DNA from 2 places in the Achromobacter sp. SD115 genome. Region 1 is predicted to be linked to the other one. Evidence: riboswitches for the same ligand, from Rfam matches in the RefSeq annotation. Region 1 holds a riboswitch; the other holds the start of a gene.
What was found. Region 1 has a riboswitch for glycine ahead of gcvT (glycine cleavage system aminomethyltransferase GcvT). Riboswitches for the same ligand answer to the same signal wherever they lie in the genome.

Region 1 (14,189 bases):
GCGCCTTCGAGGCCGCCGGCGCCACCGTCACGCCGATGCAGCCCTGGATGACGCCCGCCATGCTGGAAGGCGTGGACCGCTTCTGGCGCACCCGCTCGGCCATAGACCTGGCAGCCCTGCCCCAGGAGCGCCGCGACAAGATCCTGCCCTTCATCCGCACCTGGGCGGAAAGCGGCGGCGGCCAATCCGGCGAGGACGTATTCCGCAGCTATTACGAGACCATGAACGTGCGCGCCAAGACGGTCGCGGCCTGCGCGCCCTACGACTACGTGCTTTCGCCCGTGGCGCCGGTCGTCGCCTACAACGCCGAGTGGCCGTCGCCCACCAATGAAGTCGCGACCACCATGCACCACATCGGCTACACGCTGCCCTACAACATGAGCGAGCAGCCCGCGGCGTCCGTCAATTGCGGCTATACCAAGGCGGGCCTGCCCATCGGCCTGCAGATCGCCGGCGCCCGCTTCGACGACCTGGGCGTGCTGCGCATCGCGCGCGCCTGGGAAACCCTGCGGCCCGAACAACACCCCTGGCCCCAACCGCCCCAGGCAGCCTGACCTATCCTCAACAGCAAACCCACAGGAATTCCCATGCGTTGGCTTTTGGCAATGATCAAGCACGAAACGAATACGTTTTCGCCCGTGCCGACACCGCTTGAACGCTTTTTCCGCGGCAACCCCGAGGTCCTGGCCGGCGAACGCGCCATCAAGGCCTACGAAAATACCGACAGCGGCCTGGGCGGCTATATCGAAGTGGCGCGCCGCGAAGGCGCCGAGATGGTCGTGCCGGTGGCGGCCGAGTCCTGGCCCAGCGGCCCAGCCAGCGCCGACACCCACGAACGGCTGTGCAAGCTGGTTCTGGACGAGGTCCAGCGCGGCGGCTATGACGCCATCCTGCTCGACCTGCACGGCGCCATGGTGGCCGAGGGCGTGGAGGACGCCGAGGGCGACCTGCTGCGCCGCCTGCGCGAGATCGATCCGCACACGCCGGTGGCGGTAACGCTGGACATGCACGCCAATATCTACGACGACATCGTCAAGCACGCCACCGTCATCAGCGGCTTCCATACCTACCCGCACGTGGACATCCGCGCGGCGGGCCTGCGCGCCGCGAACGTGATCGCGCGCACCCTGAAGGGCGAGATCAAGCCCGTCATGTCCTGGGCCAACAAGCCCATGCTGCCGCACATCATGTGCCAGGGCACCCATGCCGCGCCCAACAAGCCGCTGCAGGAACGCTGCCAGGAGCTGGAAGCCGGCGGCGTGCTGGCCGCCTCGGTCTTCGTGGGATTTCCGCACGCCGACATCCGTGAAGCCGGCCTGAGCGCCGTGGTCTGTACCGACGGCAACCTGGCCGACGCGCAGCGCTACCGCGACGAACTGCTGGACCAGGCCTGGAACGGCCGCGCCGACTGGGTGTTCCACCCGGAGCCGCTGGCACCCACCATCGCACGCGCCAAGGCTATCGAACAAGGCCCCGTCGTATTGCTGGACCACTACGACAATACCGGCTCCGGCGGCACCATGGACACCACCGCCGTACTGGCCGAAGTGCTGCGCCAGGAACTGGAGAACGTGGTCTTCTACGCCATCTGCGACCCGCAGGCGGCGCAGCAGGCGGCAGCGGCCGGCGTGGGCCAGACCATCACGATCAAGCTCGGCGGCAAGATGGCCATGCCCGCCATCAAGGAACCCAGCGAACCGCTGGAAATCACCGGCCGCGTCAAGCTGGTGTTCGACGGCGTCTACCTGAACCGCGGCCCCATGTACCGCGGCGTACGCAACGACACCGGCCTGACCGTCGTGATCGATACCGGCCGCGTGGAGATCGTGGTCGTGTCGCGCCACCAGGAGCCCTTCGACATCAATTGCCTGCTGTCGGCCGGCATCGATCCGCTGCAAAAGCGCTACGTCGTGCTCAAGAGCCGGGTGCACTGGCGCGCGGGCTTCTCCGACATGGCAACGCAAGTGATTGAATGCACCGGCGTGGGCGTTACCACCTCGGATTACGGCCAGCTCGATTTCCAGCACGTGCGCCGTCCGATCTATCCCCTGGATCCGATGTAATCCGCGACCTTGGCCTTTTGCCCTGAAAAGCCGGCGCGAACGCGCCGGCTTTCATTTTGAAATCTTCTGTAACTGCGAGCACGGTCACATGACCACCGGCCTCGGTATACTCGCCGCGGGCCTTACAGGCCGATGAATGCGCGTATTCCGATGGCGGACGCCAGCAACAGGGTCCAGCGGCCACAAGCAGCCGCCAGTCACCGGATATGACTCGACAATCAACGATACAAGCAGAACGATGAAAAAGAGCGTAGCGATCACCCTCGGCGTGGTCATAGTGGGAGCGGGAAGCTGGGTCGGGGCCACGTGGTACACCGGCAAGCGCATCGAGGAAAGCTCGCAGCGCCATCTGGCGGAAGCCAACGAGAAACTGGCCAAGATCACGCCTCTGTTCGGTCTGCGCATCGATCAGCTGAAGTACGAACGCGGCCTGTTCTCGACGCAGGCGCGCTATGGCGTGTCGCTGGTCAACGGCGACAAGCTCGGCGAGGACCTGCCCAAGGGCATGATCGAGTTCGACGCGTCCATCGAACACGGTCCCTTCCCCAAGAGCGCCCTGGCGCGCGGCGCCATCGCCCCCAAGCTGGCGTTCACGCACGCCGAGCTCGCCAAGACCGACAACATCAAGGAACTGTTCGAGCTGACCAAGGGCGTAGCGCCCCTGAGCGCGGACACGGTCATCAATTTCGGCGGCTTCGCCACCTCCACCGCCAATATCGCCCCCGTGCAGATCACGCACGACGGCAACGCTGTCAACTTTAGCGGCATGGCGATCAACGGCACCTTCGACCGCGCGCAGCAGGCCGTCACGGCGCACGCCCTGGTCGAAACGCTGTCGGTGGATGGCGAGAAGTCGGATGACCCCATCAAGATGCTGCTGTCCGGCCTGACCATGGACGTCAACAGCCGCATGGGCAAGTTCGGCCTGTCGGTCGGCGATTCGAGCGTCAAGCTCAAGCGCATCGACGTCACCCGCCCCGGTGACGACGTCAAGGTCTCGGTGGACAATCTGGGCTATGGCGTCAAGCTGGCCGAAGACGACAAGAACGTCAATGTCGAAGCCACCTACCAGACCGGCACCATCACGCTGAACGACGTGGCGCTGGGCAGCGGCCAGGCCGTGATCAAGCTGGCCAAGCTGGACGGCGCCGCCATCAAGCAGCTGTCGGACACCTATAACCAGATCGTGCGCCAGTACATGCTGGGCGCCAGCGACGAAGGCCTGAAGGACGAGCAGTTCGACGCCGTGCTGGAAAACGCCGGCAAGCTGCTCAACGGCAACCCCTCGTTCAGCATCGATCCGATCAGCTGGAAGACCGACAAGGGCGAAAGCAAGCTGAACTTCACGCTGGACCTGACCAATCCGCCCAACGTCAAGGATCTGACTCCCCAGGAGATCATGGTCAAGGCCATCAAGCAGATCGATGCCACCCTGGTCATCTCCAAGCCCATGGTGCGCGACCTGATCGTGCAGTACGCCGTCAAGAAGCAAGGCTTGACCGCGGAAAAGGCCGCCGAGGAAGCCGACGACCAGATGCGCTCGATGTCCGGCATGGCTGAAATGCTCAACGTCGGCAAGAACGACGGCGACAACATCATCGGCAAGTTCCACTTCGCCGATGGCATGGGCGATCTGAACGGCCAGAAGATCCCCGCCGATGAACTGTTCGCGGGCCTGCTGGGCGCGACCGGCATGGACGACGACATGGACGGCATGGAAGAGGAAGGCGAACCGGCCGAAGGCGCCGAGCTGGCCGCAGCCACCGACACCGCCTCCGTGGCCGGCTACATGCAGGACTTCGACATGGACACCGTGACCGCCATGCTGGACGACATGGCCTACAACCCGCGCAAGCAGGATGGCGACGAAGGTCCTGTCCTGATGCTGGATCCCCGCGACACCGGCGCCAGCGAGCTGCGCGTCGACTTCCTGTGCAACGACTTCACAGAGAAGTGCCATGACCTCGTCGTGACCGCGACCTACAGCAGCAAGAAGCCGGTCTCGCTCAAGGCCATCAACGCCTGGAACCAGGAATACCGCTGGACGCGCGCCTACCTGGACGACAAGAACCGGGCCGTGCTGCAGATGGACATGAACTCGGAGGGCGGCATCGGCAAGGAAAACCTGCAGATCATGCTCAACACGTTCTTCAGCATCGCGGAAGACTTCGCCGTCACCAGCAAGGCCGCGCCGGCGAAGTAAATTTCAGCCGACGCAGGACGAAAAAATCCCCCATCTTTCGATGGGGGATTTTTTTTGCCCGGGCCCGGCTGGTGCCGGGCCTTGCCGTCCGCGTTTATGCGTAGGCTTCGATCGGCAGGCAGGCGCACACCAGGTTGCGGTCGCCGTAGGCATTGTCCACGCGGGCAACCGGCGGCCAGTACTTGGCGTCGCGCAGCGAGGCCACCGGGTAGGCGGCTTGCTGGCGCGGATAGTCGTGCAGCCATTCCTCGGCCAGCAGCATCTGCGCGGTGTGCGGCGCGTTCTTCAGGACGTTGTCTTCCGCATCGCGCTCGCCGCGCTCGACTTGAGCGATTTCCTCGCGGATCGAGATCATCGCGTCGATGAAGCGGTCCAGTTCGGCCACGCCTTCCGATTCGGTCGGCTCGACCATCAGCGTGCCGGCCACCGGGAAGCTCATGGTGGGCGCATGGAAACCGTAGTCCATCAGGCGCTTGGCGATGTCTTCGGCGCTGATGCCGCTGGTTTCCTTGAGCGGACGCACATCGAGAATGCACTCGTGCGCCACGCGGCCATTGCGGCCCGCGTACAGGACCGGATAGTGGTCGCGCAGGCGGGTGGCGATGTAGTTGGCGTTCAGGATCGCGACTTCGGTGGCGCGGCGCAGGCCATCGGCGCCCATCAGCGAGATGTACACGAACGGAATGGGCAGGATCCCGGCCGAACCGAACGGCGCCGCCGACACGGGGCCGACCTTGGCGTCGCCCGGCAGCTTGCCCTGCTCGTTCACCACGCCCGGCAGGTACGGCGCCAGGTGCGCGCGCACCGCCACCGGACCGACGCCGGGACCGCCGCCGCCGTGCGGGATGCAGAAGGTCTTGTGCAGGTTCAGGTGGGACACGTCCGAACCGAACTTGCCCGGCTGGGCCACGCCCACCATCGCGTTCATGTTGGCGCCGTCCAGGTAGACCTGGCCGCCGGCCTGGTGCACCAGATCGCAGATCTCGGTGACGGCTTCCTCGAACACGCCGTGGGTCGACGGATACGTGATCATCAGGGCGGCCAGCTTGTCGCCGACCTGTTCGATCTTGGCGCGCAGGTCGGCCAGATCGACGTTGCCGTTGGAGTCGGAAGCCACCACCACCACGTCCATGCCGGCCAGTTGCGCCGAGGCCGGGTTGGTGCCGTGCGCCGACGACGGGATCAGGCAGATGTTGCGTTGATGCTGGCCGTTGGCCTGGTGGTAGCCGCGGATGGCCAAGAGGCCCGCGTACTCGCCCTGCGCGCCCGAGTTGGGCTGCAGGCTGATGTTGTCGTAGCCGGTGATTTCGCACAGCGCGGCCGACAGGCGGTCGATCAGCTCGTTGTAGCCCTGGCTTTGCGAAGCCGGCGCAAACGGGTGGATCAGCGCGAATTCGGGCCAGGTGATGGGGATCATCTCGGCGGTGGCGTTGAGCTTCATGGTGCAGGAGCCCAGCGGGATCATGGTACGGTCCAGCGCCAGATCCTTGTCGGCCAGCTTGCGCAGGTAGCGCAGCATGTCGGTTTCCGACTGCACGCTGGAGAACACCGGATGCGTCAGGATGGCGCTTGCGCGCGCCACGCCGGCGGGAATGCCGCTCGCGGCGGCCGCGTCCAGCGCGTCGATGTCGAGCTCGACGTCGTCGCGCTCCAGGCCGGCGGCGAAGACATTGACCAGCGCCTGCAGGTCGGCCACGGTGACGGTCTCGTCCAAGGAAACCGCCAGGCGTGCGCCGTCGACGCGGCGCAGGTTGACGTGCTCGCAGTCCGCCGCGGTCAGGATGGCCGGGGTGGCCGCGCCGGTTTCCAGCAGCAGCGTATCGAAGAAGGTGTCGTTGGCGACCTTCACGCCCAGCTTGACCAGCTCGGCGCGCAGGATGGCGGTGCTGCGCTGCACGCGCTCGGCGATGCGACGGATGCCGGCCGGACCGTGCCACACGGCGTACATGCCGGCCATGACGGCCAGCAGCACTTGCGCGGTGCAGATGTTGGAAGTGGCTTTCTCGCGGCGGATGTGCTGTTCGCGCGTTTGCAGCGCCAAGCGCATTGCCGGGTTGCCCTGCGCGTCCTTGGACACGCCGACCAGGCGGCCAGCCATGTTGCGCTTGAAGGCGTCCTTGCAGGCCATGAAGCCGGCGTGCGGACCGCCAAAACCGAACGGCACGCCGAAACGCTGGGCCGAACCGATGGCGATGTCCGCGCCCCATTCGCCCGGCGCGGCCAGCAGGGCCAGCGCCAGCAGGTCGGTCGCAACGGCCACGATGGCGCCTTGCGCGTGCGCGGCTTCGGCCAGCTTGCGGTAGTCGACCACCGAGCCGGTGCTGTGCGGGTACTGCAGCAGCACGCCGAAACACTCGGGCAGGCCTTCGGCCTCGTCGCCGATGGCGATTTCGATATCCAGGCCTTCGGCGCGCGTGCGCACGACCTCGATGGTCTGGGGATGCACGTGGCGCGAGATGAAGAACACCGGGCTCTTCGACTTGGCGCTGCGGCGCGCCAGCGTCATGGCTTCGGCGGCGGCGGTGCTTTCATCCAGCAGCGAGGCGTTGGAGATGTCCAGCCCGGTCAGGTCGGCGACCATGGTCTGGTAGTTCAGCAGGGCTTCGAGACGGCCCTGCGAGATCTCGGGCTGGTAAGGCGTGTAGGCCGTGTACCAGGCGGGATTCTCAAGAATGTTGCGCAACACCACGTTGGGCGTCTGCGTGCCGTAGTACCCCTGGCCGATGTAGCTGCGGTAGACCTTGTTGCGGCCGGCGATCTGCTTCAGCTCGGCCAGCACGTCGGTTTCGCTGCGCGAGGCGGGCAGCGCCAGCGGGGCCTGGCTGCGGATCTTGGGCGGCACGACTTCTTCGATCAAGGCGTCCAGGCTGGCGCTGCCGATAACGGCGAGCATGGCGGCCTGGTCGGCGTCGGAGGGGCCGATGTGGCGGGGAATGAAGTCGGTATGGGTGTCTAGGGCGCGCGACATGGAGGATCTCGGGATAGCGGGTGTCGTCGGGGGACGGACGGTAATGCATCTTGCGGAACGGGCGCGGGGCTTGCGGCGCCGCGTCCGTTCCGGCCAGGCGGCTTAGCCGTTGGCGACGGCTTCGTAGCCGGCGGCGTCGAGCAGCTTGTCGGCGTCGGCGGCGTTGACCGGCTTGATCTTGAAGATCCAGGCGGTGAAGGCCGATTCATTGATCAGGTTGGGGTTGTTTTCCAGTTCTTCGTTGAACGCGACGATTTCGCCGGCCACGGGAGCATAGATGTCCGAAGCGGCCTTGACCGACTCGACCACGCCGGCGGTTTCACCGGCGTTCAGCTTGGCGCCGACCTTCACGTCGCCGACGAAGACCAGATCGCCCAATTGGTCCTGGGCGGTATCGGTAATGCCGACGACGAACACGTCGCCTTCGGCTTTGACCCATTCATGGGACTCGGTGTACTTGCGATCGGTGGGCAGACTCATGGGAACTCCTGAGGGAATGCGGGTAGATGAATGGTGTTGCGCGCCTCGCGCGGGCGGCCGTCGCCCCATGGGCCGGCGGCTCGAGCGAAGCTTCGAGTTTACGAGTGTTCGACCGCTTTGCCGTTACGCACGAACGGCAATTTGCAGGCCAGGGCGGGCACCCATTTGCCGCGGATGTCGACCTCGACCGTATCGCCCGGCTTCACGCCTTGCGGCAGGCGCGCGAAGCCGATCGACACGCCCAGCGTGGGGGACATGGTGCCGCTGGTGAGTTCGCCCGTGCCTTGCTTGGTGCGCACGGCCATGTGCGCACGCATGACGCCGCGCTCTTGCAGCTTCAGGCCGATGAAGGTGGCGGGGGTGGCGAATTGTTCCAGCGCGTCGCGGCCGATGAAGCGGCGCTCGGCGTTTTTCAGGGACACGGTCCAGGTCAGGCCGGCCTGGTCGGGCTGGGTCAGCTCGTCCATGTCCTGACCGTAGAGGTTCATGCCGGCTTCCAGGCGCAGCGTGTCGCGCGCGCCCAGGCCGCAGGGGCGCACGCCCTGGGCAACCAGATCGCGCCACAGCTGCACGACCTCGGCGGCGGGCAGCACGATTTCAAAGCCGTCTTCGCCCGTGTAGCCGGTGCGTGCCACCAGAGTGTCGTCGCCCACGCGGGCGGCCACGAAGGCGGTCAGCGGCTCGCTGGCGGCTTGCCACGCCGGGCGCGTGGCCCAGACCTTGGCGCGGGCGTTGGGGCCCTGCACGGCGACCATGGCCAGGTCGCGGCGCGGCGTGATGGCGACGTCGAACCGGCCGGCCTGCTTGACGCGCTGCATCCAGGCCACGTCCTTGTCGGCGGTGCCGGCATTGACCACCACGCGCCATTCATCGGCGGCGAAGAAATAAATGATCAGGTCGTCGATCACGCCGCCCTGGGGGTTCAGCATGCAGCTGTACAGCGCCTTGCCAGGCACGGTGAGCTTGGCCACGTCGTTGGCAACCAGGCGCTGCAGGAAGGCATAGGCGTCGGGGCCGATGACGTCGACGTTCAGCATGTGCGACACGTCGAACATGCCGGCGTCCTGGCGCACGGCATGGTGCTCTTCCAGCTGCGAACCGTAGGCCAGCGGCATGTCCCAGCCGCCGAAGTCGACCATGCGGGCGCCAGAGGCGACGTGTTCTTCGGCCAGCGGGGTGCGTTTGAGGGTTGCGGACATGCGCGGAAACTCCGGGACGGCAGTGTTGCCAGGGTTACGGAATGCCGGTGGTGCACGGCGGCCTGCGCCTGCACTACGGCTGAATCTTCCGCCCCTCTGTCCTTTTGCCTGAGAGTTGCCCCGCATGACGGGTTTGCACCTTCGGCGCCTGGGCTGCTCGCTATGTCCCTAGTTCAGGGGCGGCGCCAGGTCTCTCCAGAGTACTGTTTTGCCGGGTCCACACGGTGAGAAAACCGGGACGGGGCAAGCATGGGCGGTATGGGTTACCTGAGCGATTCCGGGCGAATTGCGCCTTCGGCGGCGGCCGGACGTACAGGCCGCTCTCTCCCGCAACATGCGTGACAGCGGCGCAAGCATACAACGAAAGCCGCGGCCAGGGAATGCCCGCGCCGGCCTCAACCCAGCGCCGTATCCAGCAGCATCATCAGCACGAAGCCCAGCATCAGCCCGCAGGTCGCATAGACCTCATGCCCCTTGCGGTGCGATTCCGGGATGATCTCGTGGCTGATCACGAACAGCATGGCGCCGGCGGCAAAGCCCAGGCCCCAGGGCAAGAGCGGCTCGGACCAGCCGACCACGGCGGCGCCCAATACTGCCCCCAGCGGCTCGACCAGCCCGGACAGCATGCCCAGCGCCACGGCGAACGCGCGCTGATAGCCCGCCGCCAGCAGCGCCACGGCCACCACCAGGCCTTCGGGAATGTCCTGGATCGCGATGCCGGTGGCCAGCGCGGTGCCGCGCATGGCGTCGTTGCCTGCATAGCCCACGCCGATCGCCAGGCCCTCGGGCAGGTTGTGCAAGGTAATGGCGAAGACGAACAGCCAGGTGCGGCGCAGGCGGTGCGCCTCTATCCCTTCCCTGCCCTTGATGAAATGCTCATGCGGCAGCGTGCGGTCCATGAGCAGCAGCACCGCCGCCCCCAGCAGCAGCGCGGCGCCCACCGTCAGCCCGGCGCCCCAAGGGCCATAGCCCAGGTCGCGACCCGCCGCGATACCGGGCGCCACCAGCGAAAAGGCGCTGGCCGCCAGCATCACGCCGGCGCCGAAGCCGAACATGCTGTCCTGCACTTTTTGCGGAATGCTGCGGGCGAACAGGATGGGCAGGGTACCCAGCGCCGTGGCGGCGGCGGCCACCAGACCGCCCAGCAGGGCGTCGGCGACGTGCGGCGCGCGCACGTCCAGATAGGCCCACAGCTGGTGCAGGCCCAGGCAGGCCACCAATACGGCCAGGGTCCACACGCTGATGCTGGTGGCCGCCGGCCGCACGCGATGACGGCTGAAAGTATTCATGTGCCGCTGCCCTCCTTGCCAGGAATGCGCTTAGCGCTGGGCCGCCGCGTAGCGGCGCGCCACTTCAGGCCAGTTCACGACATTGTAAAAGGCGCCGATGTACTCGGGCCGGCGGTTCTGGTACTTCAGGTAGTAGGCGTGTTCCCACACGTCCAGCCCCAGGATGGGCGTGTTGCCCTGCATCAGGGGGCTGTCCTGGTTGGCGCTGCTTTCCACCATGAGCTTGCCGGCCGGCGTGACCGAGAGCCAGGCCCAGCCGCTGCCGAAGCGGGTCAGCGCGGCCTTGGTGAAAGCGTCGCGGAAAGCGGCCAAACCGCCAAGCTCGGCTTCGATGGCCGCCGCCAGGGCGCCATCCGGCTCGCCTCCGCCCTCGGGCGACATGACCGCCCAGAACAGGCTGTGGTTCGCATGGCCGCCGCCATGGTTGCGCACCGCGCCGCGGACGGCTTCGGGCAATTGCTCCAGCCGCGCCACCAGGGATTCAACCGGCTCGTCAGTGGCGATGCCCGCGCCCTCCAGCGCCGCGTTCAGGCTGTTGACGTAGGTCTGATGGTGCTTGCTGTAGTGGATCTCCATCGTCATCGCGTCGATGTGAGGCTCCAGAGCGTCGTAGGCGTAAGGCAGGGGCGGAAGGGTGTAGGCCATGCATGTCTCCGTGGGATCCGCCCCCTGTTCAGGGTTTAGATCATTATCAGAAACATAAATGATAAGTATTTTTATTTAATATCACAACGGCAGGCTTCCAATTCCTGCCATAGCGCCGGCCTATCGGCGCCCTCACCTGTCGGAAAAACTAGAGCGCCTTGCCGCAGGCGACACCGGAGGCCCAGGCCCACTGGAAGTTGTAGCCGCCCAGCCAGCCCGTGACGTCCACGGCCTCGCCGATGAAATAGAGGCCGGCGGCGGTCTTGGCCTGCATGGACTTCTGGTCCAGGCCGCGCGTGTCCACGCCGCCGCGCATCACTTCGGCCTTTTTGTAGCCGGCCGTGCCGCTGGGCACCAAGGTCCATTGATGGATGTCCTGGGCCAAGGCGCGCAGGGTCTTGTCCGGCGCGTCCGCCAGACGCAGCGCCGCCAGGCCAGGCTTGCCGCCCTGCTCCGCCAGGTGCAGCCAACGGTCGGCCAGGCGCTTGGGCCAGAGGCCCGCCAGCACGGTATGCAGCTGCTGCCGGTTGCCCGACTTCGATGCCAGCAATTCCTCGGCCAGGTCGCGGCCGGGCGCCAGATCGATCACGATGGGCTCGCCGGGTTTCCAGTAGCTGGAGATCTGCAGGATGGCCGGGCCGGACAGGCCACGGTGGGTGAACAGCAGATCCTCGAGGAATTCACCGCGGGCTTTGCCCTGCCCCGTGTGCAGATTGACTTCCAATGCCACACCGGACAATTCCGCCAAGGGCTGCCACTGCGCAGCGTCGAAGGTCAGCGGCACCAGGGCGGGCCGCGGCTCCACCACTTTCAGGCCGAACTGCCGCGCGATCTTCAGGCCGAAATCGGTGGCACCCAGCTGGGGAATGGCCATGCCGCCCGTGGCCACCACCAGTTTCGCGGCGCGGATCGGGCCCTGGCTGGTGCGCAACTCGTAACCCTGTTCGCCATGGGCGATCTCGGCCACCGAACATCCCATGCGCCACTGCACCCTGCCCGCATCGCATTCGGCGCGCAGCATCTCGATGACGGATTCGCTGGAATCGTCGCAGAACAGCTGGCCGCGATGTTTCTCGTGCCAGGCGATGTGGTGGCGCTTCATCAACGCCAGGAAATCCTGCGGCGTGTAGCCCGACAGGGCCGAACGGCAAAAATGCGGATTTTCAGACAGGAAGTTGGCGGGGCCGGCGCCAATATTGGTGAAATTGCAGCGGCCGCCGCCAGAGATGCGGATTTTCTCCGCCAGGCGCTCGGCGTGGTCGACCAGCACCACGCGCAAGCCGCGCTGGCCGGCGACCGCGGCACACATCATGCCCGCGGCGCCGGCGCCCAGTACTGCTACATCGAACATCAGTCTTCGATCAGGCAGTCGACGTAGTAACGCTTTTCGCCGTCCGGACCCACTTCGTCGGCCAGGCCGTGGATGTAGGTTTCGAAGCCCGGGAAGCGCTGGTTGAACTCGCGCGCGAACTGCAGGTACTGGACGATGGTGCGGTTGAAGCGTTCGCCCGGGATCAAGAGCGGGATGCCCGGAGGATACGGCGTCAGCAGCACGCCGGTGACGCGGCCTTCCAGCTTGTCAATGTCGACGCGCTCGACCTCGCGGTGCGCCATGCGGGCAAAGGCGTCCGACGGCTTCAGCGCCGGCACCATGTCGCTCAGGTACATCTCGGTGGTCAGGCGGGCCACGTCGCGCGCGCGGTAGGCTTCGTGGATCTCCTGGCACAGGTCACGCAGGCCCATGCGCTCGTAGCGGCGATGGTCGCGGCAGAATTCCGGCAGGATGCGCCACAGCGGCTGGTTGCGGTCGTAGTCGTCCTTGAACTGCTGCAAGGCGGTCAGCAGCGTGTTCCAGCGGCCCTTGGTGATGCCGATGGTGAACAGGATGAAGAACGAATACAGCCCGGTCTTCTCGACCACCACGCCGTGCTCGGTCAGGTACTTGGACACCAGCGCGGCCGGGATGCCGGTTTCGCCGAAGCTGCCCGACATGTCCAGGCCCGGGGTGATGATGGTGGCCTTGATCGGGTCCAGCATGTTGAAGCCTTCGGCCATTTCGCCGAAACCATGCCAGTGGTCGTTGGATTCCAGGATCCATTCGTCGCGGTTGCCGATGCCTTCGGAAACCAGGCGGTTCGGGCCCCAGACCTTGAACCACCAGTCGTTCTTGCCAAACTCGGATTCCACCTTGCGCATGGCGCGGCGGAAGTCCAGGGCTTCGCGGATGCTCTCCTCGACCAGCGCGGTGCCTCCGGGCGGTTCCATCATGGCGGCAGCCACGTCGCAGGACGCGATGATCGCGTACTGGGGCGAGGTGGACGTGTGCATCAAGTAGGCTTCGTTGAAGACGTTGCGGTCCAGCTTGCGGGTCTCGGACTCCTGCACGATGATCTGCGAGGCCTGCGAGATGCCGGCCAGCAGCTTGTGCGTGGAGTGGGTGGCGAACACCATCGCGTCCTGGCTGCGCGGGCGGTCCACGCCGATGGCGTGCATGTCCTGGTAGTACTCGTGGAACGACGCATGCGGCAGCCAGGCTTCGTCGAAGTGCAGCGTGTCGACATAGCTGCCCAGCTGCTTCTTGATCATTTCGACGTTATAGATGACGCCGTCGTAGGTGCTCTGCGTCAGCGTCAGGATGCGCGGATTCTTGTTTACCGCTTCGCGCGCGAAGGGGTTGGCCTCGATCTTCTTGCGGATGTTGTCCGGGTGGAACTCTTCCAGCGGGATCGGGCCGATGATGCCCAGGTGGTTGCGCGTGGGACGCAGGAACACCGGGATCGCGCCCGTCATCGTGATGGCGTGCAGGATCGACTTGTGGCAGTTGCGGTCCACCACCACCACGTCGCCCGCGGCGACGTTGGCATGCCACACCACCTTGTTGGAGGTGGAGGTGCCGTTGGTCACGAAGAAGCAGTGGTCAGCGTGGAAGATGCGCGCGGCATTCAGTTCCGACTCGGCCACCGGACCGGTGTGGTCCAGCAACTGGCCCAGTTCGTCCACGGCGTTGCAGACGTCGGCGCGCAGCATGTTCTCGCCGAAGAACTGGTGGAACATCTGGCCCACCGGGCTCTTCAGGAACGCCACGCCGCCGGAGTGGCCGGGGCAGTGCCAGGAATACGAGCCGTCCTGCGCGTACTTGACCAGTTCGCGGAAGAACGGCGGCGGCAGGCTGTCGACGTAGCTGCGGGCTTCACGGATGATGTGGCGCGCCACGAATTCGGGGGTGTCCTCGAACATGTGGATGAAGCCGTGCAGCTCGCGCAGGATGTCGTTCGGGATGTGCTCGGAAGTGCGCGTCTCGCCGTACAGGTAGATGGGGATGTCGGCGTTGCGGAAACGCAG
Region 2 (14,189 bases), on a different contig from region 1:
GCACGCGCGGCGCCGCCGAATTGGCTTCCACCAGCGCGCGGTGCACGGCCTGCGCATCGTCCGGCGACAGCTCCTCGATGACCGAGCGCAGCGCCTCTCGGGAATGGGCTGGCGCGCTGACGTTGTAGCGGCGGGCAATATCGGCCAGGACCGCCACGGTCTCCTGGCGCGCGGCATCCTGGCGGGCGACGACACGCTTGCGCACATTGAGAGCCGGCTCGGCGGCGGCTGCCGCGGATATGGGATCAACAACCGCGGGGGCCTTGGCCGCGCGTGGTTTACGGCTGGTGGTCACAGGCGCGACCACCGTCTTGACCACCGTCTTGACCACCGTCTTGGCGACCGGTTTGGTGGACGCGACGGCGGTGCGCCTGGCGGCGCGCTTGCGCGGCGCCTCGGCGATGGCTTGTCCGGTGGCTGGGGTGGTCTTGTCTGTCATCGATCCTGTCCTTGCTACGCTGATCGTCCTGTCCGCGGCTGCCGGGCTTGCGCCTGCGGCCTTGGTCGGGAAAAGCGCAAACGCTACCCCGAGCCCTGCCCTGCGGATTTGACTACGATCAAACGTTGTAACATTTTTGCAGCGACGAAGGCCGCTACACTGGCCTCCCTTCATCTGCCTCCGCGCCATGTGGTCATTCATCAAACGGCTGCTTGCCGGTCCGACACCGCCCGAGAATCCCCTGAGCGAGACCATATGCTTCGACGAGGCCGGTTTCACGCGCAGCGGCGAGCTGGCGCGCGCCCTGGGCCAGCAGGAGTTCTGGCCCTGGAGCGACATCCAGGAATTCGGGTTCCGCTACACGCAGGCCATCTACCCCGATCCCTGGTCGGGCGACTACATGGAGGGCCTGTGGTTCCTGCGCGTGCCCAGCGACGGCGGCGGGCTGATGGCCATGGAGCTCGACGAGGCAACGCTGGACGTCGAACGCCTGCCTCCCCCCCTGCTGCACAACATGCCCGGACTGGACATGGGCGCGTTGCGCGCGGGGCTGGCAGCCGCCGCGCGCGGACCGCGCAACTTCGAGTGCGCGGGAGAATGGGTAGCCTGGCGGCGCGGCACAACCACGCCCCCCGCGGCCGCTACAGCCGGTCCAGGCCCTGTCTGAGATCGGACAGGATGTCTTCAGGCGTCTCCAGGCCCACCGACAGGCGCAGCAAGCCCTCGGACAATCCATAGCGTTCGCGGTCCTCAGCCGTGTAACTGGCGTGCGTCATCGACGCGGGATGCTGGATCAGGGTTTCAGGATCGCCCAGGCTGACTGCGATGCGCGCCAGCTTCAGACTATTGAGCAGGTTGCGGCCAGCGGTCAATCCGCCCTTCAACTCGAACGCGACCAGGCCGCCACCCGCCGATTGCTGGCGGCGCGCGATCTCGGCCCCCGCAGTATCGGCCAAGCCGGGATAGAACACGTCGGCCACCGCCGCATGCTCGCGCAGCAGCTTGGCCACCCGCAAGGCGGATTCGCTATGGCGCGCCACGCGCAATTCCAGCGTCTTGATCCCGCGCAGCACCAGGAAAGCCGTGAAAGGCGACAAGGTGGCGCCGGTGAAGTAGCGCAACCCCTGCAACCGGATCGCGTCAATGTGCTCCTTGCGGCCCAGCACCGCGCCGGCCAGCAGGTCGCCGTGGCCGCCCAGGTACTTGGTGGCCGAATGCAGCACGATGTCCGCGCCATGCTGCAGCGGCCGCTGCAGCACCGGCGTGGCGAAGGTGTTGTCGACGATAGTCAGCACACCTTTGCCGCGGGCGATGGCGGACACCGCCGCGATATCCACCAGGCGCAGATTCGGATTGGCGGGCGTTTCGAAGTAGACGGCGCGCGTCTTGGGGCCGATGGCCGCGGCCACGGTCTCGGGACGGGTGAAGTCGGCGAACACCGCGCGCACGCCGAACCGCGCCAGGCCCTGCGTGAACAGGGTGAAGGCGGTGCCGTACACGATCTGGTCCACCACGATCTCGTCGCCGCTTTGCAAAAGCGAGAACAAGGTCGCCGAAATCGCTGCCATGCCCGACGCCGTCACCACGCCAGCCTCGGCTCCCTCCAAGGATGCCAGCCGCTCTTCGAGCAGCGCCTGCGTCGGATTGCGCGTGCGGCCGTAGACGTAGCCCTGCTTCTCACCCAGGCGGATCTGGTCGAAGGCCTCGATGCTGTCCTGGGTGTAGGTGGAGGTCAGGTAGAGAGGCGGCGCCAGCGCGCCCTGCTCGTCCAGCGGGTCGTAGCCCAGGTGGATGGCGCGCGTGGCGAAGCCGTGTTGCGGGGACTCGGACATTTCAGTGTTCCTGTGTTTTCGGGTAAGACCGGAGCATGCGGCCCCGGTGCAAAGTCAGCGTTTGTGGTCGGCGCGGCGCGACAGCCATTCGCCGGTGAATTGCACAATGGAAACCAGCGCGATCAGGATCACGATCACCTCGAACATGACGCGGGTCTCGTAGCGTTCGTAGCCGTAGCGGATCGCCAGATCGCCCAGGCCGCCGGCGCCCACCGCACCGGCCATGGCCGAGGCGTTGATCATGGCAATGACGCTGACCGTCATGCCGCCGATGATGCCCGGCAAGGCTTCCGGCAACAGCACGTGGCGCACGATGTGCCAGCGGCGGCAGCCCATGGCCCGCGCTGCCTCCACCAGGCCGTGGTCCACGTCGTTCAGGCTGACCTGGGCGATGCGCGCGAAGAACGGCACCAGATTGGCCGACAGCGGCACGATGGCGGCCCAGGTGCCCAGCGTGGTGCCCACCAGGAAGCGCGTGAACGGCAGCATCGCCACCAGCAGGATGATGAAGGGGATGGCGCGGAAGGTATTCACCGTCACCGACAGGACCTTGTTGAAGCGCGGCCGGGGATACAGATTGCCGGGCGCGGTGACGGTCAGCACCACGGCCAGCGCCAGGCCCAGAACGATGGCGATGATGGCGGATACGCCCACCATGGCCAGGGTCTGCAGAAAAGCCTGCAGGTATTTATCAAGCATCGGCAGCGACATAACCCAGCACCTTGATCTGATCGGCCACCAGCGCGGCGCGCGTGGCCTCTTCCTGTAATGCGCCCGCTGGCACGGAAACCAGCAGACTGCCTTGGGCGTGGCCGCGCAGGCGGTCCAGGCCGCCATGCAGCAGCGTCGCGCCGGGGCCGAGCGCCGCCAGCGCCTGCAAGGACACGCCCTGCGGGCGCCCCTGCCCCGTGAAGCGCAGCCGCAGCACCGCCACGCCCGCGCGGCCTTGCAGGTCGGGCACCAGCCTGCCCGCCAGGTCGGCCGGCAGGTCGTGCTGCAAAGGCCGTAGCAAGGCCCGCGTGGCATCGGCCAGGGGGTTGCCGAACACGCGCCAGACCTCGCCTTCCTCGACCTTGCGGCCGCCGTCCAGCACCAGCACCTTGTGGCAGACCTCGCGGATCACTGCCATGTCGTGCGTGATCAGCACCACCGTCAGGCCCAGTTTGCGGTTGATGTCCAGCAGCAAGGCCAGGATCGACTGCGTGGTCTCGGGGTCCAGCGCCGACGTGGCTTCGTCGCACAGCAGGATCTCCGGCTGGTGCACCAGCGCGCGTGCGATGCCGACGCGCTGCTTCTGGCCCCCGGACAGCTTTGCCGGATAGGCGTCGGCCTTGTCGCGCAACCCCACCAGTTCCAGTAATTCCTCCACCCTGGCCCGCGCGGCCGCGGGCTTCACGCCAGCCACCCGCAAGGGCAAGGCCACGTTCTCGGCCACCGTCTTGGCCGACAGCAGGTTGAAGTGCTGGAAGATCATGCCGATGCGGCGGCGCAGGCCCACCAGCGCATGCTCATCCAGGCCGCCCACATCGACGCCGTCCACCAGCACGCGGCCGGCGCTGGGGCGCTCCAGCATGTTGATGGAACGCAGCAGCGTGGACTTGCCCGCGCCGCTGCGTCCGATGATGCCGAACACCTCGCCGCGGGCGATGGAGAACGACACGTCGGACAAAGCGGCCACCGGCCCCTGCGTACCCTCGTAGCGCTTCTGCAAGCCTTCGAAGACGATGTGCGCGTCGCCGGCCGGCGTTTGCGGCGCGGCGTCGACCAGCCCGCTCACGGAAAATTCGTGTTGCATCATTGCCCGCTTCCAGCCTCAGAAAACCGGAATGACCGAACCTTCGTACTTGCTCAGAATGAACTGGCGCACCTCTTCGGAGTGGTAGGCCTTGACCAGTTCGGGCACCCAGGGCGCGTTCTTGTCCTGTTCGCGCACCGCGATGATGTTCACGTAGGGATTGTTTTCCTTCTTTTCCACCGCGATGCCGTCGCGCGTGGCGATCAGCCCGGCCTGATAGGCGAAGCTGTTGACGATGGCCGCGGTGTCCACGTCCGGCAGCGAGCGCGCCAGCACCACGGAAGCGCTTTCCACGAAGTTGAGCTTCCTGGAGTTGGAGGTCACGTCCGCCAGGGTCGCCGTGCCGGTGGCAGGATCGAATCCGTCCTTCAGCGTGATCAAGCCCTGGTCGCGCAGGATGACCAGCGCGCGCGTCTGGTTGCTGGGGTCATTGGGGATGCCGACCCGGGCGCCCTCGGGCAATTCCTGCAGCGACTTGTACTTTTTGGAGTAGAACGCGATGGGCGAGATCAGCGTGTTGGCCACGGACACGAGTTTGTAGCCGCGCTGCTTGATCTGGTCGTTCAGGAAAGGTATGTGCTGGAAGGCGTTGGCATCGAGGTCGCCGTTGTTGAGCGCCTCGTTGGGGCTGGCGGTGCCGGTGATGATGACGGGCTCCACCGCCAGGCCGTTCTTCTTGGCGACCTGCGCCACCACCTCCCAGATCTGCTCGTCGACGCCGCCGCGCACGCCCACCTTGAGGGGCTTGGGATCAGCCGAAAACGCCGGGCCATGGAACATTGCCGCCGAAGCCAGCACCGCGCCCAGCAGGCGCTTGAAGAAACGGGAAGTCATGTTGGAATCGCCTCTCAGGCTATGCGGTTATGAGAGAAACGATTCTAGGGAGAGGGACGGAGCACGCGAACGAATAGTTCGTTGAGTCCTTATTACAGGGGCGTTTGGTTATGGCGGCTGGGCATATGGTCCCGGCACATGTCCGGCCGCGCGGATCAGAAAGGCTTGACGACCACCAGCGTCACGATGACCGCGGAAGCGATGACGGTGAACGGCGCGTACAGGTCCACCAGCGGCGGGCGCTTGGCGCTGCCGTTGGCCATGCGGCGCAACGCCGCGCTCTGGATGCCGAGCAGCGCCGACAGCGCCAGCGCGAAGGCCACCTTGACCCAGATCCAGGTCATGGCAAACCAGCCGAAGGTCATGGCCAGGTGCAGACCGACCAGCCAGGTCAGCACCATGGCCGGCGTGGTCACGTACAGCGTCCAGCGGCGCAAGGCGCCCAGCATCTTGCGTTCTTTCGGCGCTTCTTCACTGTCCTGCGGCTGCGAGGACAGCAGGAAGAGCGACACGAACAGCGATCCGCCCAGCCAGGCGACCACGGCCGCGACGTGGAGCATTTTCAGGAGTTGATAGGTCATGATGCCCGGCATTATCGCCGGATTGCGGACCGCGCCGCGTATCGGCGCGCCGCAACTGTTTGCGCTACGGCAAGCCGGCGCGGCGGCGCGGCCCTACTTGGCCGCTTCGGGGCTGGCCTCAGCGGCCGGCGCTGGCGTGGGTTTTGCTGCGGGCGCGCTGGACGCAGGGGCGGCAGATGCTGGTGCAGGCGCTGCGGGCGGGGAAGCCGTCGACGCAGGCACAGCGGGCGAACTGGCGCCTCCCGCCGCTGGGGTTTTCGGAGATTCGCCGGCGCCGTTGGCCGCCGCCGGATTCAACGTGTCCGCCGGTTTGTCGGGCGATTCCGCCGGCTCGGCCGGCGCGATCTTGGGCTGCGGCTTTGCCCGGCCGGTCGCGGGCGCAGGCGGCGCGGCGGCCGCCTGCGCATCTGGCAGAAAGCGCTGCAACAGCTGGAAAAACCCTTCATAGAACTTGGGCCGCGCAACCGTCTGGCTGCCCGTCTTCACCAGCGAGTCGTCGCTGGAGCCGAACGGCATGGACACCTGGCCCAGCACGCTTACGCCCACGCTGGCCGAGCTGTTGGTGCGCTTGATCGAATAGCGGTCCTGCACCGCGTTGGCGAACACCGTGGCGCGCTCGCTCGCGCCGCCGTCGGAGGCGCATTCGATGTTGAAGGCAATCTGCGTGTGCTGTCCGCTTTCGTCCTGGAAATTCTTGTGTCCCGTGACGCGCGAGCCCTCGAACTTGTCGATGTTGTAGCCCTGGCTCAGCAAGGCGCGGCGGCCGGCATCGCAGGCCGCGACGTTACTCGCGGCGACGGTGCGCGAGTAAGTGTTGTTCTGGGTGAAATCTTCTTTTTCGAACTCTGGCTTGGGGGAAGAGCACCCTGCCAGGACGCCCGTCAGGACAAGCAAGGGAACCAGGAAGGGACGGCGGTAAACAGGGGGCATGAATTGGGGTCCGGCATGGGACGGCGTGGGGCGCGGCCAGCCAGCATGGCGGCCCGCCCACTGCGCCAGGCACGGAACAGTGATGCGTAAAGCGTTCGTTATAGCGCATCCCCGGCACCATTTCCTTTACCAGGGATGTGTAGTTCAACGCAGAGGTAACAGGATCCAAAAAAGGGCCGCATCGTGGCCCCGGCAGCCCCTGGACGCCCCTTTCAGGACGACACGCGCGCGGGCTCAAGCGGCCGGAGGTCCTGCGCTTCCAGGTTCAGGCTGCGCCGGTAGTGCTTGCAGCCCAGCGCCAGCAAGGCGATGCACAGCACCGTCGCCACGCCGACCAGGACAGACATGGATTGTCCAACCGCCGCCGGACTCTTGAACAACCGGTCCGTCAACATGGCCACGGCAGTGGTGCCCAGCCCCAGCCCGATCAGGTTCGAGATCAGCAGGAACAGCGCCGACACCTGCGCGCGCAGTTGATTGGGAGGAAGTATCTGCATCGCGGCCGTCGAGGTCGGCATGGGAAACGACGCAAAGAACATGGCGGGCAGCAACAGCCCCACCGACAGCCACAGGGAATCCACCTGGGTGAAGATCACCGCCGGCACCGCCATGCCCGCCGCGCCGATCACCCCGGCGCGCAGCGGCGCATCGCTGTAGCCCCGCCGGGCCAGCCAGTCCATCAGCCAGCCGCCGCAGAACACGCCTGCGGTATTGGCGACCAGCACCACCACGCCCAGCATGTAGCCGGCATCCACCGGCGACATGCCGAACTTGCGCATGTAGAACGCCGGCGTCCAGCCCAGCAGCGCAAACAGCGCCATCGCATAGAAGGAGAAGCCCAGGTAGTGGCAGAAAAAGGTGCGGCGGTGGCGCCCGAGGAAACGGAAGGTGTCCTTCATGGCGGGCTTCTGGGCCTGCCCCGATGCATTGCGCCGCAAACCCAGCCGCTGCGGATCGCGCACCGTCAGCAGGATCAGCAGCGCGATCAGCAGACCAGGCAGTCCCACGATGAAGAAGGTCACCTGCCACGGCCGCATCGCGCCTACCCAGGGCAAGGTGACCGTGTCCACGCTCTTGAGCAGATCGATGACATAGCCGCCGATCAGAAAGGCCATGCCGCCGCCAATGAACGAACCGATCGAATAGACCCCGACGGCGCGCCCCAGTTTTTCACGCGGAAACATGTCGCTGAGCATGGAGTAGGTGGCGGGCGACAGCGCCGCCTCCCCCACGCCCACGCCAATGCGCGCGAGGAACATCTGCGCGAAATTGCGCGACAGGCCACAGGCCGCCGTGGCCAGGCTCCAGAACGCCACGCCCATGGCGATGATTTTCGGGCGCGAATAGCGATCCGCCAGCAGCGCGATGGGGATGCCCATGAAGGCGTAGAACAGCGAGAACGCCAGTCCGTGCAGCAAGCTGAATTGCGTATCGGACAGTTGCAGATCGTGCTTGATGGGTTCGATCATCAGCGCCAGGATCTGCCTGTCGACGAAGGAAAATATGTACGCTAGCATGCATATCACCACGACGTACCACTCGTAGGCGTAGCTGGGTTTTGATCCGTGCCGCGGGCTGCCGTCAGTCATGGTTTGTTTCCCTTGTATGGTGGTGAGATCTGCCCATCGCCCAATGGGCGAGGTTGCGCCTCACTTGCTTGCAGGCCCATCTTTTGTAGGTCTTTGCGCGGCCAGCCTCTGTACGCCTGACGCAATGACTGTTCCCGCTGCGCAGGAAAGCATGTTCAACGACACCAATCCGCTGGACCGCCATTGCTTGCTGGACTCGGGCAACATCGCCGAGATCAAGGATCAGGTCAGCCAGCACCTATGGTCGCACCGCATGTGCGTGCCCCCGGGAAAGCCCCTGCAGTCGCGGCTGTATGGCGTGTTCTTCGGCAACGCCGCGCTGTTCGATCTGCATTACGGCGCCGAGGTCGAGATCGACGCCGGCGACATCGCCAGCTACTACCTGATCCGCATCACCCTGCAAGGATCCGGACTGATCACGCTGGGCAAGCGCAGCGCCTCCATGAACGCGGGCAGCCTGACCATCTCCTCGCCCTCCGAACGCAGCGTGATCCGCATCGGCCGCGACTGCCGCAACCTGATCCTGCGCATCGAACGCGAAGCGCTGGAACGCCAGCTGCAACGGCTGCTGGAACGCCCCATCAAACAGGCGCTGGTATTCGACCTGCAAATGGAGGCCGACGCGCCCGGGCCGGTGGCAGTGCGTGAAACGCTGGACTATCTATGCCGGCTGTACCGCAACCCCGCCATCGAAGGCGTCACGCAGACGCTGGCCGCGGGCTTCTCGGACTATCTGCTGACGCTGCTGCTGACCCAGCTGCCGCACAACTATTCCGCAGCCTTGCTGGCCGATCGCCGCCAGCCGCTGCCCCTGCACGTACGCCGGGCGCGCGACTACATAGAAAGCCATCCGGACGAACCTCTTTCGCTATCGGACCTGGCCGCGCACTGCGGCGTATCCGTGCGCACGCTGCAAAACGGCTTCACGCAGTTCCTGAAGCAAAGCCCCAGCGACTACGTGCGCAACCAGCGGCTGGCCCTGGTGCATGCGGCGCTGGAGCAAGCCAGCGCAGGCGACAGCGTCACCGATATCCTGTTGCGGCACGGCATCGCCAGCTTCGGGCATTTCGCCACGCATTACCGCAAACGCTACGGCTGCCTGCCCTCGGATACCCTGCGCCGCAACAGGCATTAGGCGCCGCCAGACGACTGGATTCGCTTGCCGGATCGGAACGCCGCTTGCGCGTTCGGCGCAGCCCCGCCTGCAAGCCGCCGCTAGGATCGAGACTCCATCAGACGGAGCTTGTCCATGAGAATCAGCGTCATAGGCGGCGGCCACGGCTGCTATGCGGCGGCGGCCGACCTGTTTGAAAAAGGCCATCAGGTGCGCTGGTGGCGCCGCGACTGGGCAGCCTTCCAGGGATTGCGGGACGCAGGCGCGCTGGCCGTCACCGACTATCGCGGCAGCCGCCAGATCCCGCTGGGCGATGGCCCCCAGCAATTGCAGCTGGTGCGCGACCTGGCCGCGGCCGTGGGCGATGCGGAACTGCTGGTCATTCCCCTGCCGTCGACCACGCACGAAGCCCTGGCGCAGGAAATGGCTCCCCTGCTGCGCGACGGCCAGGTCGTGTTCCTGCCGCCGGGCACCTTCGGCAGCTACGTCTTCGCCCGCGCCATGAAAGACGCCGGCAATTCCGCCGATACCGCCTTTGCCGAGACCGGCACCCTGCCCTACCTGGCCCGCAAGCACGGCGAAAAGGTGGTGATCAGCGGCTACGCGACCCGTCTGCCTACCGGCGTCTTTCCGCGCCGCCTGTCCGGGCCCGCGCTGGCCGTGGTCAAGCGCGCCTACGACAGCATCGAACCGATAGAGGACGGGCTCTCCGGCGCGCTGATGAATGCCGGTCCCATCATCCACCCACCGCTCATCATGATGAACGCGGGTCCGCTGGAGCACTTCGACAAATGGGATATCCACAATGAAGGCACACAGCCTGCCATACGGCGCGTGACCGACGCGCTGGACACGGAGCGCATCGCCATCCGCGTGGCCTTGGGCTATGCCGCGCCGCACTTTCCGCTGGCCGACCACTACGCCGCCGCAGGCGACGAATGGATGTACGGCCGCGGCGCCCACGGCAAGCTCACCGACAGCGGCGACTGGCGCGAGGACATAGACCTGCGCACCCACCGCTACATGCTCGAGGACACGCGGCTCGGCCTGTCGTTCCTGGTGTCCGCCGGCCGCTGGGCGGGCGTGTCCACGCCCGTGGCGCAAGGCCTGCTGAGCCTGGCCAGCGCGGTGACCGGCCGCGACCTCTACGCTGAAGGGCGCACGCTGGAACGCCTGGGCCTGGACCGCCTGTCGCGCGACGACATGCGCAAGCTGCTGACCGAAGGCTGCTGAAACGAGGATGCATGCCATGAACGAGAAACTGTGCGTGATCGGCGCCGGCCGCATGGGCGTGGGCATCACGCTGTCATATGTACATGCGGGGCTGGACGTCACACTGATAGACATCAAGCCGCGCACGCCCGCAGAGCAATCCACGTACTTTTCCCGAGTACGGGATGACCTGCGCCGCGAACTGGGCATCCTGGCCCGGCTGGGCTTGCTGGACGCGTCGCAAGCGGACATCGCGCTGGCGCGCGTCCGCCTGTGCACGCGCCAGGACGCGGCTGAAGACTTGCGGCAGGCGCGCGTGGTGTTCGAAGCCGTGCCCGAACGCCTGGACGCCAAGCGCGATGCTTTTCTTTGGCTGAGCGCTGCCTGCGCGCCAGACAGCATCATCGCTTCCACCACGTCCACCTTTCTCGTCACCGAGCTGGCGGAACTGGTGGAAAGTCCGCAACGCTTCCTGAACGCGCACTGGCTCAATCCCGCCTACCTGATACCGCTGGTGGAAGTCAGCCGCGGTCCGCAAACCAGCGAGGCCGCGACGCAAGGCCTGCTGCAAGTGCTGCGCCTGGCAGGCAAGAAGCCGGTGCAATGCGCGCCCGCCGCCGGCTACATCGTGCCCCGCATCCAGGCCCTGGCCATGAACGAAGCCGCCCGCATGGTGGAGGAAGGGGTGGCCAGCGCCGAAGACATCGACACCGCCGTGCGCCTGGGCTTCGGCCTGCGCTTTTCGGTGCTGGGCCTGCTGGAATTCATCGATTGGGGCGGCGGCGATATCCTCTACTACGCCTCGCGCTACCTGTCCGATGCCATCGATCCGCGCTTCGCCTCGCCCGCCGTCATCGCCCGCAACATGGAGCAAGGACGCAACGGACTGCGCGACGGCCAGGGCTTCTATGACTACGCCGGCATGGACGTGAACGCCTACAAAATGGAACGGCTGGCGCAGCTGTGCAAGCGGCTGGAGGTGATGGATATGCTGCCCCGCTTCGACGCGGCGCGGCAGCTGCCCGCGCGCTAGCCCATTGGCCGGCGCGCCTACTTATCCAGTTCGCCCAGGATCTTGTAGGCCAGCCGCACCCGCGCCTCGTTCGGATAATTCCGGTTGGCCAGTATCACGATGCCCAGCTGCTTCGACGGCACGAACGCCACGTAGCCGCCGAAGCCGTTGGTCGAACCCGTCTTGTTGATCCACACGGCGTCCTGCGGCGGCAGCGGCGGGTTCAGCGCAACCACGGCCTGGCTCTGGCTGTTGTAGTTGCCGGCATTGGCCGTCAATAACGCGTCCAGCGCCACGGGATAGCGCAACTGCTCCCAGACCAGATCTTGGGTCATGTCGCCCAGCTGGTAATAGCCGACTTGCGTCTGCGCGATCGCGTTGCGGAGTTCGGCATCGGCCACATTCAGGCCCATGTTCGCATCGACGAAGCGGATCAGGTCGCGCGCGCTGGTCTTCACGCCGTAGGCTTCGTCCGCCAGCACGCCAGGATTCACCCGCACGGGAGCATCCTGCTTGTTGTAGCCCTGCGCGTAGTCCGCCATCCTGGCGGGCGGCACGTCGATGTAGGTGCTGGTCAGGCCCAGCTTGGGAAACAGGTCCCGCTCCATGGCCGTCTTGAACGGCCGGTTCAGGCTCCTGGCGGCGATCACGCCCAGCATGCCGATGCTGGGATTGGCGTAGGTGCGATACGTACCGGCGGCGTGCTCCGGCTTCCAGGCCTTTAGATAGGCCATCAACTGCGCCTGGTCCCGCACCGTGCCGGGCACCTGCAGGGGAAAACCGCCCGTCGTGTGCGTGCCCAGATTGATCAGGCTGAGCTTGGCGAAGTTGCTGCCGGCCAGCTCGGGCAGGTATTTGGCCGGGCTGTCGCTCAAGGCGAGACGACCGCGCGCCTGAGCGTAGCCGGCCAAGGTTGCCGTGTAGGTCTTGCTGATGGACCCGACTTCGTAAAGCGTATCGCTGCCGGCCGGCTTGCCCGTTTCCTTGGACGCCACGCCGTAGTTGTAGAAGCGCTGCGTCCCGTTCTGGGTAATAGCGATCGACAGGCCGGCGATGCCGTGTTCACGCATGACGGCCTGCGCCGCTTCGTCGACCTTGCGGTCCACCTCGGCCTGGCCGCCATACGCCACGGCGCAGCCGCCGGCTATCAGCGCAAACAATCCCGTGCGCAACATTCCGTTCAAGCGCATTCCCGTCATCCCATGTGGTGTTGAATTTCCACGACGCCGTAGGCTGGCGACGCGCATGCATCGTAACGCGACGGGACGATTCATTGGTATTAACCCTTGGTCTCATTCCGGTGGATTTTGGCTATCCTCGCCTCGTCGATCCAAAACCCCGCAGAAGAGACCCGTCCACAGCGGCAGGCGCCGACGGAGCAACCGCCCCGGAAACTCTCAGGCAAACAGGACTGCGCGGTCTAGACAATCTGGAGAGAGGCGCCGAGCGCGCCCACCGAAGGGGAACCCGCCGCCTGCGCTGCGGGTGAAGCTCTCAGGTACAGAGACAGATGGGGTGCTGCGGCCGGGTGGCCGCGGCCACCCAATCTGGAGCCATCATGCCCCGCATCGCCATCATTGGCGCCGGTATCACCGGTGTCACGTCCGCCTATGCCCTGAGCAAACTGGGATACGACGTCACCGTCTACGACCGCCAGCGCTACCCCGCCATGGAAACCTCCTACGCCAACGGCGGCCAGTTGTCCGCCAGCAACGCCGAGGTCTGGAACAGTACCGCGACCATCCTCAAGGGCCTGCGCTGGCTCGGACGCCACAACGCCCCGCTGCTGCTCAATCCCCGCTTCAGCTGGCACAAGTATTCGTGGCTGGCGCAGTTCATCGGACAGATCCGCAACTACCGCAAGAACACCATCGAGACCACCCGCCTCGCCATCGCCGCGCGCCAGCATCTGTACACCATGGCTGAAGAGGAAGGGATAGATTTCGACCTGGAGCGCCGCGGCATCCTGCACATCTACCACGACGCCGCCAGCTTCGAGACCGCCCGCCGCGCCAATGCCCTGCTGCAGGAAGGCGGGCTGGAGCGCTACGCGGTATCCCCCCAGGAAGCGCGCGACATCGAACCCACGCTGCAAACCTCCTGCTACGGCGGCTTCTACACGCCCTCGGATGCCACCGGCGATATCCACAAGTTCACAAGCGGCCTGGCCCGCGCCTGCGAGCGCCGCGGCGTGCGCTTCGCGCAGGACGCCGACATCCGCAATATCAGCCTGGACGGCGCGCCCTACGTGCTCGACGTCGCGCGCGAAGGCGGCGCGCGGACCGAACAGCACGAGGCCGATGCCATCGTCGTCTGCGCCGGCGCCGTCAGCCGGCAATTCGCCAGGCAGTTGGGCGACACACTCAACATCTATCCAGTCAAAGGCTACTCCATCAGCGTGCACCTGGACGACGCCGCCAGCCAGGCCGCCGCGCCGCAGGTCAGCCTGCTGGACGAAGCCGCCAAGATCGTCACCAGCCGCCTCGGCGACCGCTTCCGCGTGGCCGGCACGGCGGAGTTCAACGGCTTCAACATGGACATCCGCGCCGAACGCGTGCAGCCGCTGGTGGACTGGACCCGCAAGCACTTCCCCGGCATCCGCACCTCGCGCGTGGTGCCCTGGTGCGGATTGCGCCCGATGACGCCCAGCATGATGCCGCGGGTCGGCCCCGGCAAGCGGCCGGGCGTGTTCTACAACACGGGGCACGGGCATCTGGGCTGGACGCTATCGGCGGCAACGGCGCAGATGCTGGCGGCGAGCGTGAGGATGGGGCTGGGCGAGGCTTGATCTGATGGAGGGGGGACTGAATTCAGACTATAATCGGTCTTACTGACATATCCGCTCGGAGAT

Region 2: linked by a shared signal. The riboswitch ahead of IPU70_RS18885 (D-amino acid dehydrogenase) and the one ahead of gcvT (glycine cleavage system aminomethyltransferase GcvT) in region 1 are both predicted to bind glycine.

What each region holds. Positions count from the first base shown of each region.
Region 1 is NZ_JADIJM010000026.1:51,178-65,366, reverse strand. It holds gene IPU70_RS27720 (amidase) at 1-554, shown strand, start outside; gene IPU70_RS27715 (M81 family metallopeptidase) at 588-2,063, shown strand; gene IPU70_RS27710 (DUF945 family protein) at 2,302-4,266, shown strand; gene gcvP (aminomethyl-transferring glycine dehydrogenase) at 4,361-7,234, opposite strand; gene gcvH (glycine cleavage system protein GcvH) at 7,337-7,714, opposite strand; gene gcvT (glycine cleavage system aminomethyltransferase GcvT) at 7,813-8,913, opposite strand; glycine riboswitch at 9,000-9,122, opposite strand; glycine riboswitch at 9,158-9,253, opposite strand; gene IPU70_RS27690 (ZIP family metal transporter) at 9,309-10,202, opposite strand; gene IPU70_RS27685 (superoxide dismutase) at 10,233-10,847, opposite strand; gene IPU70_RS27680 (NAD(P)/FAD-dependent oxidoreductase) at 10,996-12,198, opposite strand; gene IPU70_RS27675 (arginine/lysine/ornithine decarboxylase) at 12,198-14,189, opposite strand, start outside.
Region 2 is NZ_JADIJM010000013.1:64,386-78,574, reverse strand. It holds gene ppk2 (polyphosphate kinase 2) at 1-439, opposite strand, end outside; gene IPU70_RS18945 (hypothetical protein) at 627-1,106, shown strand; gene IPU70_RS18940 (PLP-dependent aspartate aminotransferase family protein) at 1,081-2,271, opposite strand; gene IPU70_RS18935 (methionine ABC transporter permease) at 2,326-2,982, opposite strand; gene IPU70_RS18930 (methionine ABC transporter ATP-binding protein) at 2,963-4,066, opposite strand; gene IPU70_RS18925 (MetQ/NlpA family ABC transporter substrate-binding protein) at 4,085-4,900, opposite strand; gene IPU70_RS18920 (CopD family protein) at 5,056-5,481, opposite strand; gene IPU70_RS18915 (DUF2242 domain-containing protein) at 5,575-6,411, opposite strand; gene IPU70_RS18910 (MFS transporter) at 6,624-8,000, opposite strand; gene IPU70_RS18905 (AraC family transcriptional regulator) at 8,125-9,135, shown strand; gene IPU70_RS18900 (NAD/NADP-dependent octopine/nopaline dehydrogenase family protein) at 9,250-10,347, shown strand; gene IPU70_RS18895 (3-hydroxybutyryl-CoA dehydrogenase) at 10,364-11,359, shown strand; gene ampC (class C beta-lactamase) at 11,377-12,513, opposite strand; glycine riboswitch at 12,670-12,762, shown strand; glycine riboswitch at 12,764-12,852, shown strand; gene IPU70_RS18885 (D-amino acid dehydrogenase) at 12,897-14,126, shown strand.